One region of the Arthrobacter sp. SLBN-122 genome, then DNA from elsewhere that is predicted to be linked to it. Evidence: predicted binding sites of a transcription regulator. Region 1 holds the regulator's gene; the other holds the start of a gene.
The links. Region 1 encodes HrcA, which represses chaperone genes, less so after heat shock. Its sites were predicted from a motif close to TTNGCACTCGNNNNNNNCGAGTGCNAA; they were not measured.

Region 2: groL (chaperonin GroEL) is a predicted target of HrcA. The motif match lies at 3,175-3,201, and genes of this name have one in related genera.

What each region holds. Positions count from the first base shown of each region.
Region 1 is NZ_VFMS01000001.1:4,137,251-4,144,319, reverse strand. It holds gene lepA (translation elongation factor 4) at 1-820, shown strand, start outside; gene hemW (radical SAM family heme chaperone HemW) at 846-2,075, shown strand; gene FBY36_RS19015 (DUF4870 domain-containing protein) at 2,198-2,608, opposite strand; gene FBY36_RS19010 (DUF3097 domain-containing protein) at 2,761-3,609, opposite strand; gene hrcA (heat-inducible transcriptional repressor HrcA) at 3,783-4,796, shown strand; gene dnaJ (molecular chaperone DnaJ) at 4,885-6,012, shown strand; gene FBY36_RS18995 (16S rRNA (uracil(1498)-N(3))-methyltransferase) at 6,015-6,794, shown strand; gene FBY36_RS18990 (GerMN domain-containing protein) at 6,781-7,069, opposite strand, start outside.
Region 2 is NZ_VFMS01000001.1:2,793,922-2,800,990, reverse strand. It holds gene FBY36_RS13065 (ABC transporter substrate-binding protein) at 1-1,278, shown strand, start outside; gene groL (chaperonin GroEL) at 1,361-2,995, opposite strand; gene FBY36_RS13055 (ABC transporter substrate-binding protein) at 3,287-4,561, opposite strand; gene FBY36_RS13050 (cold-shock protein) at 4,567-4,773, opposite strand; gene FBY36_RS13045 (LytR C-terminal domain-containing protein) at 4,940-5,578, opposite strand; gene FBY36_RS13040 (DUF3263 domain-containing protein) at 5,630-5,959, opposite strand; gene FBY36_RS13035 (uracil-DNA glycosylase) at 6,110-6,880, shown strand; gene FBY36_RS13030 (siderophore-interacting protein) at 6,895-7,069, shown strand, end outside.

The DNA.
Region 1 (7,069 bases):
TGCGCTCGGCTTCGGCTTCCGCGTGGGCTTCCTGGGCCTCCTGCACCTTGAGATCACCCGCGAACGCCTGGAGCGCGAATACAACCTCGACCTCATCTCCACGGCGCCGAACGTGGAGTACGAGGTAACCCTTGAGGACAAGAAGGTAGTCCGGGTGACCAACCCCAGCGAGTACCCCTCCGGTAAGATTGCCGAGGTCCGCGAGCCCATGGTGTCCGCCACCATCCTGGCGCCCAGCGAATTCGTCGGTGCCATCATGGAACTCTGCCAGGCCCGCCGCGGCGTCCTGGGCGGCATGGACTACCTCTCGGAGGACCGGGTGGAAATCCGTTACCGCCTGCCGCTGGCTGAGATTGTGTTCGACTTCTTCGACATCCTGAAGTCGAAGACCCGGGGCTACGGCTCCCTGGACTGGAAAGCCGACGGCGAGCAGGTTGCCGATCTGGTGAAGGTCGACATCATGCTCCAGGGCGAACAGGTGGATGCCTTCAGCGCCATCACCCACCGGGACAAGGCGTACGCCTACGGCGTGATGATGACCGGCAAGCTCCGTGAACTCATCCCGCGGCAGCAGTTCGAGGTGCCCATCCAGGCAGCCATCGGCTCCAGGATCATCGCCCGCGAAAGCATCCGTGCCATCCGCAAGGATGTGTTGGCGAAATGCTACGGCGGTGACATCTCGCGTAAGCGCAAGCTGCTGGAGAAGCAAAAAGAAGGCAAGAAGCGCATGAAGATGGTGGGGACGGTGGAGGTGCCGCAGGAGGCGTTCATCGCCGCCCTGACCACCGACGAATCAAAGGACAAGGCCAAGAAGAAGTGATCACCGCGCAGCGGGGGGCCCGCTGATGCCCAGCGTTCTTCCCCTCGGTGACCCGGCGCCGTCGGACGGTCTGCTGCCTCCCCAGGCAGCGGAGGGTGCGGCGGACCGGGCGTTCGGCTTGTACGTCCACATCCCGTTTTGCGCTGTGCGCTGCGGCTACTGCGACTTCAACACCTACACCGCCACGGAACTCGGCGGCGGGGCCTCCCAGGATGCGTATGCCGGCACGGCAGCGGCAGAGGTGGCGATGGCAGCGAAGGTCCTCTCGGCGTCGGGCGTTCCTGCCCGGAAGCTGGGCACCGTCTTTTTTGGCGGCGGCACACCCACGCTGCTGCCCGCGGACGATTTGGCCATGATCCTTCGGGCTGCCATCGACCAGTGGGGCATTGAGGACGGCGCCGAGGTCACCACGGAGGCGAATCCGGATTCCGTCACACCCGAATCCCTTGCCGTCCTGAAGGAAGCCGGCTTCACTAGGGTCTCCTTCGGCATGCAGTCCGCAGTTCCACATGTCCTGAAGGTCCTGGACCGCACCCACACCCCGAGCCGGGTGCCGCAGGTGGTGCAGTGGGCGCGCGAGGCAGGACTGGCTGTCAGCCTGGACCTGATCTACGGGACGCCGGGGGAGTCGCTGGCCGACTGGCGCCACTCCCTGGAGACCGCGCTCTCCTACGGGCCGGACCACATCAGCGCGTACGCGCTGATCGTCGAGGAGGGCACCAAGCTGGCCGCGCAGATGCGCCGGGGCGAGGTTCCCGGAATTGACGACGACGACCACGCCGATAAGTACGAGCTCGCCGACCAGCTGATCACCGAGGCCGGACTTGGTTGGTACGAGGTCAGCAACTGGGCCCGGACTCCGGAACAGGCCTGCCGCCACAACCTGGCCTACTGGCGGGGTGACGACTGGTGGGGAATCGGGCCCGGCGCGCACTCGCACGTGGGCGGGGTCCGCTGGTGGAACGTCAAGCACCCGTCGGCCTATGCGAACAGGCTGTCCCAGGGGCTCTCGCCCGCCGCCGGCCGGGAAACCCTGGACGCGGAAACCAGGAACCTGGAGCGGGTCATGCTGGAAGCGCGCCTGCAGTCCGGCCTTGACCTCTCTACGCTTAGCGCCGGTGGACGGCACGAGGTGGCCGGGCTTATCGCCGACGGCCTCGTGGATCCTGCCGCTGCGTTCCGCGGCCGACTGGTCCTGACCTTGAAGGGCAGGCTGCTGGCAGACGCAGTAGTCCGCCGGGTCCTGCCGGACTGACCCCAAGGGCCGGGCCCACGCCGGCAGGGTTCCCTGGCCGAAGCGAAGCGAGGCTAGGATGCCGCTGGGTGGGCCCACTGCGGCGAGGGCCCGAGCTTGCGAGGGCTGGGAGCCGGTGGGGATTACTTGATCCAGCGCAGGTTGTACTGGTAGCGGTGCGGCTGGCCCCGGTTGACGTGGATCCCGGCGGCGACGGAGAAGCACGTGAGCGCCACCCAGATCAGTGTGGCAATGACCGCGAAAATGTTCCCGACGTAAGGGATGAACACCAGGATGTTGGCCAGCACGGCGGCAATGGTGGGCGGCAGGCTGAAGTTCAGCGCTTCCTTGGACTCCTGGGCGGTGAACGGGCCGCGGTCCCGGAAGATCAAATAGATCAGCAGCGCGGGGATGCAGCCCAGGATCCCGCCGAAGTGCGCGAGTGTTGCCCACTGGCGGTCTTCGCTGGCCGTAAGCGGCAGGGCATTGGCGGGGACGCCATGGTACTCGGAACGGCCCTGGCCATCCCTGTGATCACGTGCGTTTTCTGCCACAGTCTGTTCCTTCGAAGGTGCAAGTGGTGCTGGGTACGGATTCCGGCGCATGCAGAGCGTGAAAACGCGTGCAGTGCCGGAAAAATGCTGCAGTGCCTCAAATAAGGAACCGCACTACCAAGAATACTGGGTCGCGGGCGGCCCGCCGCCCTTCAGGGCACGGTCAGGAAATCGATCACTTCTTCAACCCTGCCCAGCAGGGATGCTTCGAGGTCTGCATACGTGCGCACGGCGCCCAGCAGTTTCTGCCACCCAAGGCCGATATCTTCCTTGGTCGCGTGGGGCCAGCCGAACGCCTTCAGGATCCCGGTTTTCCAGTCCTGCCCGCGGGGGACGGCAGGCCATTTGTCGATCCCAAGGACAGCGGGCCGGATCGCCTGCCATACGTCCACGTACGGGTGTCCAACAATCAGGACGTTCCCGGCGGCACCCGGGGAGGCCATGACGGCTTCCGCGATGCGGGACTCCTTGGAATCGGGAACCAGGTGGTCCACCAGGACGCCGAGCCGCCGGCCGGGCCCGGGGCTGAAGTCCGCCACGGCTGCGGCGAGGTCGTCAATGCCGTGCAGGGGCTCGACGACGATGCCTTCCACCCGGAGGTCGTCTCCCCAGACTTTTTCGACCAGTTCGGCGTCGTGCTTGCCTTCCACCCAGATCCGGCTGGCTTTGGCTACCTGGGCCCGCTGTCCGGCCACCCGTACCGATCCCGACGCCGTCCTGCCCGCTGCCGGACCCGCCGCGGTCCGCGGCGCCGGCGGCATCAGCCGGATGGGCTGGCCTTCAAGGAGGAAACCGAACCCAAGACGGAAGGAACGGGACTTTCCCCGCCTGTCCTCCAGCGCCACCACATGCATCCCGCCGGATTTCTCCACACGGGTCACGGCACCCACCCAGCCGGACTGCACTTCCTCGAGCACCATTCCGCGCTCCACGGGAACCTCGGGCAGTTCCGTCCGCGCGGGAGCCGATATGCCCCGTGGGCCCCAGTTCTGGTAATCCATGGATTCGATCCGCCTAGCGCTAGGTCCTCAGCCCCGGAATTTCGCCCGGAGCGGTACCAATGCTAACAACGGGCCGAGGCATAATAGACTGTTAGCACTTGGGCATGTCGAGTGCTAACAGTGGGTTGCATCGGGAGGGGCATGCGCCCCGAACCATGGGATGGAGGTGGAGAGTGAGCGAGCCACGCAAGCTGGAAGTACTGCGGGCCATCGTGGAGGACTACGTCCACTCCCGCGAGCCGGTTGGGTCAAAGGCCCTGGTGGAGCGGCATCATCTTGGTGTTTCCAGCGCCACCATCCGCAACGACATGGCTGCCCTGGAGGATGAGGGGCTGATCACCGCCCCGCATACCAGCGCCGGCCGGATTCCCACCGACAAGGGCTACCGGCTTTTCGTCGACCAGATCTCCGCTGTCAAGCCGCTCTCCGCCGCTGAACGCCGCGCCATCCAGTCCCTGCTCGAAGGCGCGGACGATCTCGACGACGTGCTGGAGCGTACGGTCCGGCTGCTGTCCCAGCTGACCAACCAGGTTGCCGTGGTGCAGTATCCGCACCTGAGCAGGGCACTTGTCCGCCATATCGAATTCGTCCTGCTCGCCCCCCGCAAGGTCCTTGTGGTCCTGATTGCCAACAGCGGCAAGGTGGAGCAGCGGGTGATCGACGTCGGGCAGGACCTCGGCGACGACGCGCTGGCTGAACTGCGTACCCGGTTCCTTGGTGCGCTGGGGGGAACACCGCTGAGCCAACTGGCCCAGGCGCTGCCCGCCGTCGTGGCCGCAGCCCCGCACCAGCAGCGGCAGGCGGCACACGCACTGGCGCTCGGGCTGGAGGGCCTGGCACAAAACAGCCGGGAAGAGCGGATGGTCATGGCAGGCACCGCCAACCTTGCCAGATCCAACGTGGACTTCCCCCTCAGTATCGGCCCTGTGCTCGAGGCGCTTGAGGAGCAGGTGGTGATGCTGCGGTTGTTGAGCGAAATGGCCCAGGACCACCGCGGCGTCGCTGTCAGCATCGGAAGGGAGAACCCGTACGACGGCCTTGCCGAAGCCTCCGTCGTTGCCACCGGTTACGGTCCGGACAGTGCCGCGAAAGTAGGGATCCTGGGGCCCACCCGGATGGACTATCCCACCACCATGGCCGCCGTCAGGGCAGTGGCGCGCTACCTTTCCAGGATTTTGGGGCCCTGACTCTTAGCCGCCGGAGCCTGCTCCGGCCGGGAAGCAAGAGCCGGGCCGCCGAATTGAATTGCAGTACAACAAGGAAGAGATACGTATTTTGAGCAGCCACTATGACGTCCTTGGAGTCTCACCCGAAGCTACGGGCGAAGAAATCAAAAAGGCCTACCGCAAGCTGGCCCGCACCCTTCACCCTGACGTAAACCCCGGCGCAGACGCGTCAGAGCGGTTCAAGGCCGTAACCCACGCCTACGAGGTGCTTTCGGATCCCCAGAAGCGCCGGATCTATGACACCACGGGCAACGAGAACGGCACCGACAACGGCTTCGGCGGAGCAGGCTATGCGGGCCAGGGGTTCGCGTTCCAGGACATCTTCGACACCTTCTTCGGCGCCGGCGGCACGTCCGGTCCGGCCTCGCGTGTCCGGCGCGGCCAGGACGCCCTCATCAGCGTTCGGATCGACCTCCGGGACGCCGTGTTCGGCGTCAACAAGAAACTCGAAGTGGACACCGCCGTGGTCTGCCCCACCTGCGACGGGTCCTGCTGCCGCCCCGGCACCCATCCTGAACGCTGCGACATCTGCGGCGGCAGCGGCCAGGTCCAGCGGGCCGTCCGCTCCATCCTCGGCCAGGTCATGACGGCCGCCCCCTGCGGCACCTGTGAAGGTTTCGGCACGGTCATCAAGGACCCCTGCAACGAGTGCAGCGGCCAGGGCCGTATCCGCAGCCGCCGCTCACTGACCATCAAGGTTCCCGCCGGCGTGGCCACTGGAACCCGGATCCAGCTCTCCGGACAGGGCGAAGCCGGCCCCGCGGGCGGTCCGGCCGGTGACCTCTACGTGGAGATCCGCGTCAACAACGATGCCACCTACGTGCGGGAAGGCGACGACCTGCACGCCACTCTGCACATCCCCATGACGGCGGCTGCCCTGGGCACGGACGTCAGCCTGGAAACCTTTGACGGCACCCAGGAGATCGACGTCAAGCCAGGAACCCAGTCGGGGGAAATCATCACCCTGCGCGGCCTCGGTGTCACACACCTCAGGGGATACGGCCGCGGCGACCTGAAGGTCCACCTCCAGGTGGACACTCCGGGCAGGCTCGACCCCGCACAGGAGGACCTGCTGCGCCAGCTGGCCAAGGTCCGTGGCGAACAGATCACCGAGGGCAAGCTTGCCGCCAGCGGCGGCATGTTCGCCAAGCTCCGGGACCGGCTCGGTAACCTGTAGCGGTGAGCAACCCCGTCTTCTTCACAGCCGCCGGTTCGCTGGACGGCATGGCTGCCGGTCAACTCTTCGTCCTCGAGGGGACGGAGGCGCGCCATGCCGTCACCGTCAAACGGCTGTCCCCGGGCGAAGCGGTGGACATTGTCGACGGGGCCGGCACCCGGATGACCGGGAAAGTCGTCTCTGCCGCCCCCTCCGGTCTCGAGGTGGAGTGCGGGACCCTTACCGTGGAAGACAGGCCGGACATCCGGCTGGTGCTGGTACAGGCCCTGGCCAAGGGCGACCGCGACGAACTTGCCATCGAGACGGCCACCGAACTGGGCATCGACGCGGTCGTACCCTGGCAGTCCGAACGTTCCATCGTCCGCTGGAAGGGTGACCGTGCCGCCCGGGCGCACGCCAAATGGGAGTCCACCGTATCCGCGGCCGCCAAACAGGCCAGACGTGCCCGGATTCCCGAGGTGCGGCCTGCCGTCGACACTGCAGGGCTTTCAGCTGCCGTGGAAGCGGCGGACCTTGCCGTCATCCTGCACGAAGACGCCGTACGGCCGCTGCGCACGGTCCTTGAGGGATGGCAGTCGACTGCTGGCGCGGGACCCCGTGAAATTCTGCTGGTCGTCGGCCCGGAGGGCGGCATCAGCCCGCGCGAAGTAACCAAACTCTGCGATAAAGGCGCCGTGACCGCCCTCTTGGGGCACCATGTCCTGCGGTCCTCCACCGCCGGGCCCGCCGCCGTCGTGCTTGCCAGTGACGTCCTTGGCCGCTGGACGGCTACCGGACCCTAAAGGACCTGGTGTCCTCGTTCCGGTCCGGTTCCCCGCCGGAACCGGCCTGGGCCACCCGCAGCACGTAGTCGCCGGGCGGAAGGTTCAGGGCCAGCGTGAAGACCCCGGCCTGCCCCTGTTCCGCCCCCGCCGTGGTTTCTCCGGTGAGGAAAGGTGCCTTGCTGCCTCCATCCGGTGACTGCAGGATCTGCCAGCGGAGCTTGGCCCCCGGGGACGTGCTGCGGCCAGTGATCTTGACGCTGCCCCCCGCAACCTCGGCGCTCTCCTGCGGGTCA
Region 2 (7,069 bases), 1.3 Mb from region 1:
CAGCTGGGTGCCGCCGCACTGGCCCTTTCCATCCTGGCCACGGGCTGCGGAGCCCCCGGCGGGTCAGGCGACAACGGCCAGGTCACCCTGCGGTTCGCCTGGTGGGGAAATGAATACCTGAACTCACAGACGGACAAGGTCATCGCGGCCTTTGAAGCATCGCACCCCAACATCAAGATCAAGGCGGAACCGGGCGAATGGTCCAGCTACTGGGACAAGCTCGCAACGAAAACTGCCGCCAATGATGCGCCGGACGTCATCCAGATGGACCAGAAATACATCGCCGAGTACGGCGGGCGCGGAGCGCTGCTGGACCTGTCCAAGCAGAACGGCATCGATACCTCAAAACTCGACAAGGAAGCACTGGCCTCCGGCCAGTACGACGGCGCCCAGTACGGCCTGAGCACAGGCCAGAACGCCTACGTCATCATGGCCAACACCAAGGTGTTCCAGGACGCGGGAGTGCCTGTTCCGGACGACAAGACGTGGACGTGGAAAGACTTCGTGGAGACGGCGGCGAAGATCAGCGCCGCAGGAGACGGAAAGAGCTACGGGGCCGCTTATGGGAGCAACGAAGCGGACCTGATCATCTGGCTCCGCCAGCACGGGGAGAACCTGTACTCGGCGGACGGCAAGCTCGACTTTGAGACCGCCACTGCGGCATCCTTCTGGGAACGGCTCAAGGAACAACGCGACTCCAAGGCCAGCCCGCCGGCCACCGTGGCCACCGAGGACGCAGGCGCCGGCCTGGAGGAAAGCCTGTTTGGAACGAACCGGGTGGGCATGGCCTGGTGGTGGACCAACCAGCTTGGTTCGCTTCAAGCCACCACCGGCAGCAGCATCAAGATGCTGCGGGCCCCCAGCGTCGGCGGCACCTCGGCCGGCAACGGCATGTACTACAAGCCCACCATGTTCTGGTCAGCTTCCTCCCGCTCAAAGCATCCCCAGCAGGCTGCCGAGTTCATCAACTACCTCACCAACAGCCCCGAGGCGGGCGCCATCCTGATGACGGACAGGGGCGTCCCCACGAATTCGGAGATCGTTGCCGGCATCACTCCGCAACTCAAGCCGGCCGACACCACCGTGGTTGGATTCCTGAAGGACATCGCGCCGGACATCAAGGAGGCACCGCCGGTCCCGCCAGTGGGTGCGGGCAGTGTCCAGAACGTCATCAAGCGGTACACGGATGAAGTGCTGTATGACCGGATGACTCCCCAGGCTGCGGCGGAAGCCTTCAAGAAGGAAGTCCAAGGAATGCTGGACTCGGCCCGGAAGTAATCCCACCGGACACAAGAATGCGGCCCCCTCGCGAACGAGGGGGCCGCATTTTGTTTAGCGGGACAGGTCCCGGCAGGAAGGCTTAGAAGCCGCCCATGCCACCCATGCCGCCCATGTCGTCTCCGCCTGCGGGGGCAGCGTTCTTCTCCGGCTTGTCAGCCACCACTGCTTCGGTGGTGAGGAACAGGCCGGCGATGGAAGCCGCGTTCTGCAGGGCAGAGCGGGTTACCTTGACGGGATCGTTGACGCCGGCAGCCAGCAGGTCGACGTACTCGCCGGTTGCTGCGTTGAGGCCGTGGCCTGCGGGGAGCCCGCGGACCTTGTCCACAACCACGCCGGGCTCGAGGCCCGCGTTGAAGGCGATCTGCTTCAGCGGAGCGTCGATGGCAACACGGACGATGTTGGCGCCGGTTGCTTCGTCACCGGACAGCTGCAGGTTGGCGAACGCCTTGGCACCGGCCTGGATCAGGGCCACGCCGCCACCGGCAACGATGCCTTCCTCAACTGCAGCCTTGGCGTTGCGGACTGCGTCCTCGATGCGGTGCTTGCGTTCCTTGAGCTCAACTTCGGTGGCGGCACCGGCCTTGATGACTGCAACGCCGCCGGCCAGCTTGGCCAGGCGTTCCTGCAGCTTCTCGCGGTCGTAGTCGGAGTCCGAGTTCTCGATCTCGGCGCGGATCTGGGAAACGCGGCCGGCGATCTGGTCGGCGTCGCCGGCACCTTCGACGATGGTGGTCTCGTCCTTGGTGACAACAACCTTGCGGGCCTGGCCCAGGAGCTCCAGGCCGGCGTTCTCCAGCTTGAGTCCAACCTCTTCGGAAATGACCTGGCCGCCGGTGAGGACGGCAATGTCAGCCAGCTGGGCCTTCCGGCGGTCACCGAAGCCCGGAGCCTTGACGGCGACGGACTTGAAAGTGCCACGGATCTTGTTGACGATCAGGGTGGCCAGGGCCTCGCCCTCGATGTCCTCCGCGATGATCAGCAGCGGCTTGTTGGACTGCATGACCTTTTCCAGGACAGCAACCAGTTCCTTGACGTTGGAGATCTTGGAGTTGACGATCAGGATGTACGGATCCTCGAGGACCGTTTCCTGGCGCTCGGTGTCCGTGACGAAGTAGGCGGAAATGTAGCCCTTGTCGAAGCGCATGCCTTCGGTGAGCTCGAGCTCCAGGCCGAAGGTGTTGGACTCCTCGACGGTGATGACGCCTTCCTTGCCCACCTTGTCCAGGGCTTCGGCGATGAGCGCACCAATTTCGTCGTCACCGGCAGAGATGGAGGCGGTGGCCGCGATCTCTTCCTTGGTTTCGATTTCCTTGGCGGAGTTCAGCAGCTCGGCGGTGACGGCGTCAACGGCCTTCTCGATGCCGCGCTTGAGGGACAGCGGGTCGGCGCCGGCGGCAACGTTGCGCAGGCCTTCCTTGACCAGGGCCTGTGCCAGCACGGTAGCCGTGGTGGTGCCGTCACCGGCAACGTCGTCGGTCTTCTTGGCAACTTCCTTGACCAGCTCGGCGCCGATCTTCTCGTAAGGATCGTCCAGCTCGATCTCCTTGGCGATGGAAACACCATCGTTGGTGATCGTGGGGGCGCCCCACTTCTTTTCGAGGACGACGTTGCGTCCCCGCGGGCCGAGGGTGACCTTAACGGCGTCGGCGAGGGTGTTCAGGCCACGCTCAAGGCCGCGGCGTGCCTCTTCATCAAATGCAATGATCTTGGCCATAACGGCAGTAGTCCTTTCGGGACAGTCGTTAAGAATGAACCTCCGCTGCAGTGCCCGCGACGGACGATCCTTTGGCGGCGGCCTCTGTATGCCTCCGGGTGGGGATCTCACTGAAGTGAGGTGTTTCTTTCGCTCCTCGACCGGTTGCCAGGCGCTGCCGGCCGGAACCAGGCTTTGCTTTAGCAGTCGGTACGTCAGAGTGCTAACTCAATAATTAGCACTCCCCAGGTGAGAGTGCAAGCGAAAAGACGCCGCAGAGACGGGTGAAGGGAGCCGCTTCGCCCAGGGCGATCAGCCGGCGCGCCCGGCCGTCTCCCGGCCTGTGGGGCTGGGGTTGTTGTCCGGGCCGTATTTATAGACGGAGAAAACGGCGCTGGTGATATCCCCGTTGGAATCGAAGGCAACTGACCCCGATTCCCCGTCGTAATTGATGTCCTTGCTGGCAGCCAGCCCGCCCAGGCACTCCTTGTATGTCAGGCACGGGGCCGGCGGCGATGCACCTGCACTGCCACCGCCCGCAGGTGCAGTTCCGCCCGATACCGGGATCAGGTTGGCGGCGATGGAGCGCCCCGCGTCGTCCTGGGCCCTGGCAGCAGCCAGTGCCGCCAGCGTTACGGCGTCGTAGGTTTCAGCAGCATAGGAAACGTCCTTCAGGGAAGGATCCACGCCCAGGAGTCTCCCCTGGAAGGCGGCAGTGGGCAGCTGGCCGGGGACGACGGCGCGGGCTCCGTCCAGGACCCGGGAGGCGAGCCCGGATCCGTAGCGGGCGAAGCCGCCGTCGCTGAGGATGATTCTCGAACCGTTGAGGCCGGAATTGTTCAGCTCGGCCAATGCCCCCTGTGCACCTTCCCGGGCAATGAGGACGACGGCGTCCGGGTTGGCCTTGGCGGTGGAGCGCGCGGCCTGGGCGGGGTCGCCTGGCTTGAAGCCGGCCCCGGGCAGGACCGTGAGGCCGGCTTGTTGGGCAGCCTCCGTGACGGCAGCCGAGAGGTCCTTGCCGTAGGCGCCTTCCTGGTGCAGCACGCTGATGGTGGCGGCCCCGGCGTCCCTGGCGAGTTTGGCGAGCACGGGTCCTTGTGCGACGTCAGCGGCAGCGGTGCGGAAGTAGTAGCCTCCGCTGGCGATTCCGGAGAGGGCGGCAGCGGTGTTGGCCGGCGAGATGAGGGGTATGTGCGCACGGGACAGGACGTCCACAGCGGCGGTCGCGTGGCTGGAATCTGTCGGTCCAATGACCACATCCGCTTTGGCAGCCGCGAGGTCCTTCGCCTGCCCTGCGGCTTCATGGTCCGGATGCGCCGGGAGCAGCTCCACCGGACGGCCTTTGTGTCCGCCCGCGGCGTTGATCTCCTGAATGGCCAGCTTGGCGGCGGCCAGCTGGGGCGCATTAAGGAAGGCGTTGTTCCCGGTGTTGTCCAGGATCAGGCCAACCCGGAGCACACCGTCTCCGGAGGCTTCCGGTGTGTCCACCCGGGCGTTGCCGCCGGCCCCCGAGCATGCCGTGACCGCCAGGACGGCTCCCAGGGAAACGGCCAGCGCCGGGCGGACGCGGACTGTGGAACGGTACAACCGGGTCACTGGGCGGGCCGGACGTTTTCCGCCTGCGGGCCCTTTTCGCCCTCACCGAGGTCCAGCTGCACCCGCTGTCCCTCATCGAGGGCACGGTAGCCCTCCCCCTGAATCGCGGACCAGTGGACAAAGACGTCGTCACCGGAGCCGTCAACGGTGATGAAGCCATAGCCCTTCTCAGCGTTGAACCACTTGACGGTTCCCAGTGCCATGATGAACAACTCTTTCCGTTGGGGGCCGGGCGGGACCGGACCGTGGGGCGTCAAGCCGGGCAGGCCCTGGCCTGGAAATCACTCTAGCCAATCCCCGCAGCCCGACCCTGACAGCGGCCTGCCCGGAACCAGGAACGTTATGCAGGTGTGACGGGAGAGGGTGCGGTTACCGGTACCCGGGGCCGAGCACTACCACCAGCGGCACCTGGAATTCGGTGCTGCTCACCACGGTGGGGATGTTGAGCAGCTCAGCAAGGGCCTGCGCGCTGGCCAGCTGCTGGGGGCCGGAGTAAAAGATCACGGAGGATTTCTGGGGGGCTCCGGACCAGTTGCCTACCTGGCCCAGGCGCCACCCGTCCGCTTGGACCGTTCCGCCCACCCGGCTGGCCAGCCCTGCCGTCCCTGCTGCGTTATAGACGGCAACGGCCTGGGTCCTGTCGACGGCGGCCTGGGGAGTGGCAGAAGGGCTCGCCAGGGGCTCGGGGTCGCTGCTCGGGGTTTGCACGGACGAGGCAGACGGCCCGGTCGCGGCAGGGGGAGCGGATGCCTGCGTGGACGGTGGGGTGGTTCCGGTGCCGGCCAGCGGTGATGCCTCCACGTTTGCCGAGGCTTGGCTGACCGTGGCGTTGAGCCCCAGCTTGGGAAGGATCAGGAAGGACACCAGCCCAATGGCCAGGGCCGCCATTCCCACCGCCAGGATGGGCCACAGCCGTACCCGTGACGGGGCCGAAGCCGTCCGGTGGACACCTTGTCGCGACGCGGCCTCCGGGACCTTGTCGAATTCATCGCGGGCGTATCTGGTCATGGTGGAAGGACATCCTTGTTGATTGCGGCGGTTCTCCCGGCCTGGGGCGTGTTAAGCGTCTGATCCCAGGCGCCGGGCAGTGCGCGCGCGATGGCGCGACGTACGTAGTCTACGCAATCTCTTCACCAGCATGGGATCGTGGGCCAGGGCATCCTCGCGGTCGATCAGTGCGTTGAGGAGCTGGTAGTAATGCGTCGCGGAGAGGTCGAAGAGGTCGCGGATGGCCTGTTCCTTGGCCCCTGCGTACTTCCACCACTGCCGTTCCAGGGCCAGCATCTGCTGTTCCCGCTCTGAGAGGGAGGACTCACGGAGGGTGAAATCCGCCAGGAGGGACTTCCGTGGATCCTGCTCCGGCAGATGTTCCCGGGCCGGTTCCGCCACGGCACACTCCTTCGCTGGTTACGGTAATGTCTCACCCCCATGGTACCGGTGGAACAACACGAGTGTCATTTGCGCACGTGCGGGCAGCCGATGGTGCCGGCGGGAGGGCTTGGGCCGAGCGCCTGCAAGGAGGCCTGCAAGAATGGAACGATGTTTGAATCGGACGCGCTCTTCGAGCTGGAGCAGGACCGGGCGGACGGAATCCGCTTCGCTGACCTGGCCGCCCTGCCCCTGGCAGAGCTGATGGCTCCGGACTGGGCGGCAGCCCTGCAGGGAGTGGAAGGCAGGCTCCGGTCGGTCCTGGCCTTCCTGGCCGCTGAAGAGGCGGCGGGGCACCAACTCCTGCCGCCGCCGTCGAACGTCCTGCGCGCCTTCCGCCAGCCGCTTGACCGGGTGAAGGTCCTCATTGTTGGGCAGGATCCGTACCCCACCCCGGGACACGCCGTGGGGCTGTCGTTTTCCGTCGACCCGCGCACGCGCCCCCTCCCCCGCAGCCTCGTGAACATCTACCGTGAGCTCGAATCGGACCTCGGAGTTCCGCCACGCGCCCATGGCGACCTGTCGGCGTGGACGGACCAGGGCGTGCTGCTCCTGAACCGCGTGCTCACGGTCAGGGCAGGAGCCGCGGGGTCCCACCGGGGCAAGGGCTGGGAGGAGATTACGACGGCGGCAGTCACCGCGCTCGCCGGCCGCCGGGCCCCGGACGGGTCCAGGATGCCCCTCGTGGCGGTGTTGTGGGGCAAGGAGGCCGAGGGCGTCCGGCCGCTCCTGGCCGGTGCCCCCGCCGTCGCCAGTCCCCACCCAAGCCCCCTGTCCGCCTCCCGCGGGTTCTTTGGCTCCCGGCCGTTCAGCCGCGTCAACCAGCTGCTGCGTGAACAAGGTGCGTCGACCGTAACCTGGGAGCTCCCGCCGTCGCCCTAGCTTAGGCTTACCTTATGAGCACCGTCCCTGCCGCCACCAGCGCCACGAAGAAGAGCCGTCCCCAGGTCAACCTGACCGTGCTGCGCAAGGAGCAACTGTCCCCGCACATGGTCCGGATCGTGGCCGGCGGCGAGGGCTTCAGCGACTTCACCAACAACGGCTTCGTGGACAGGTATGTGAAGATCGTCT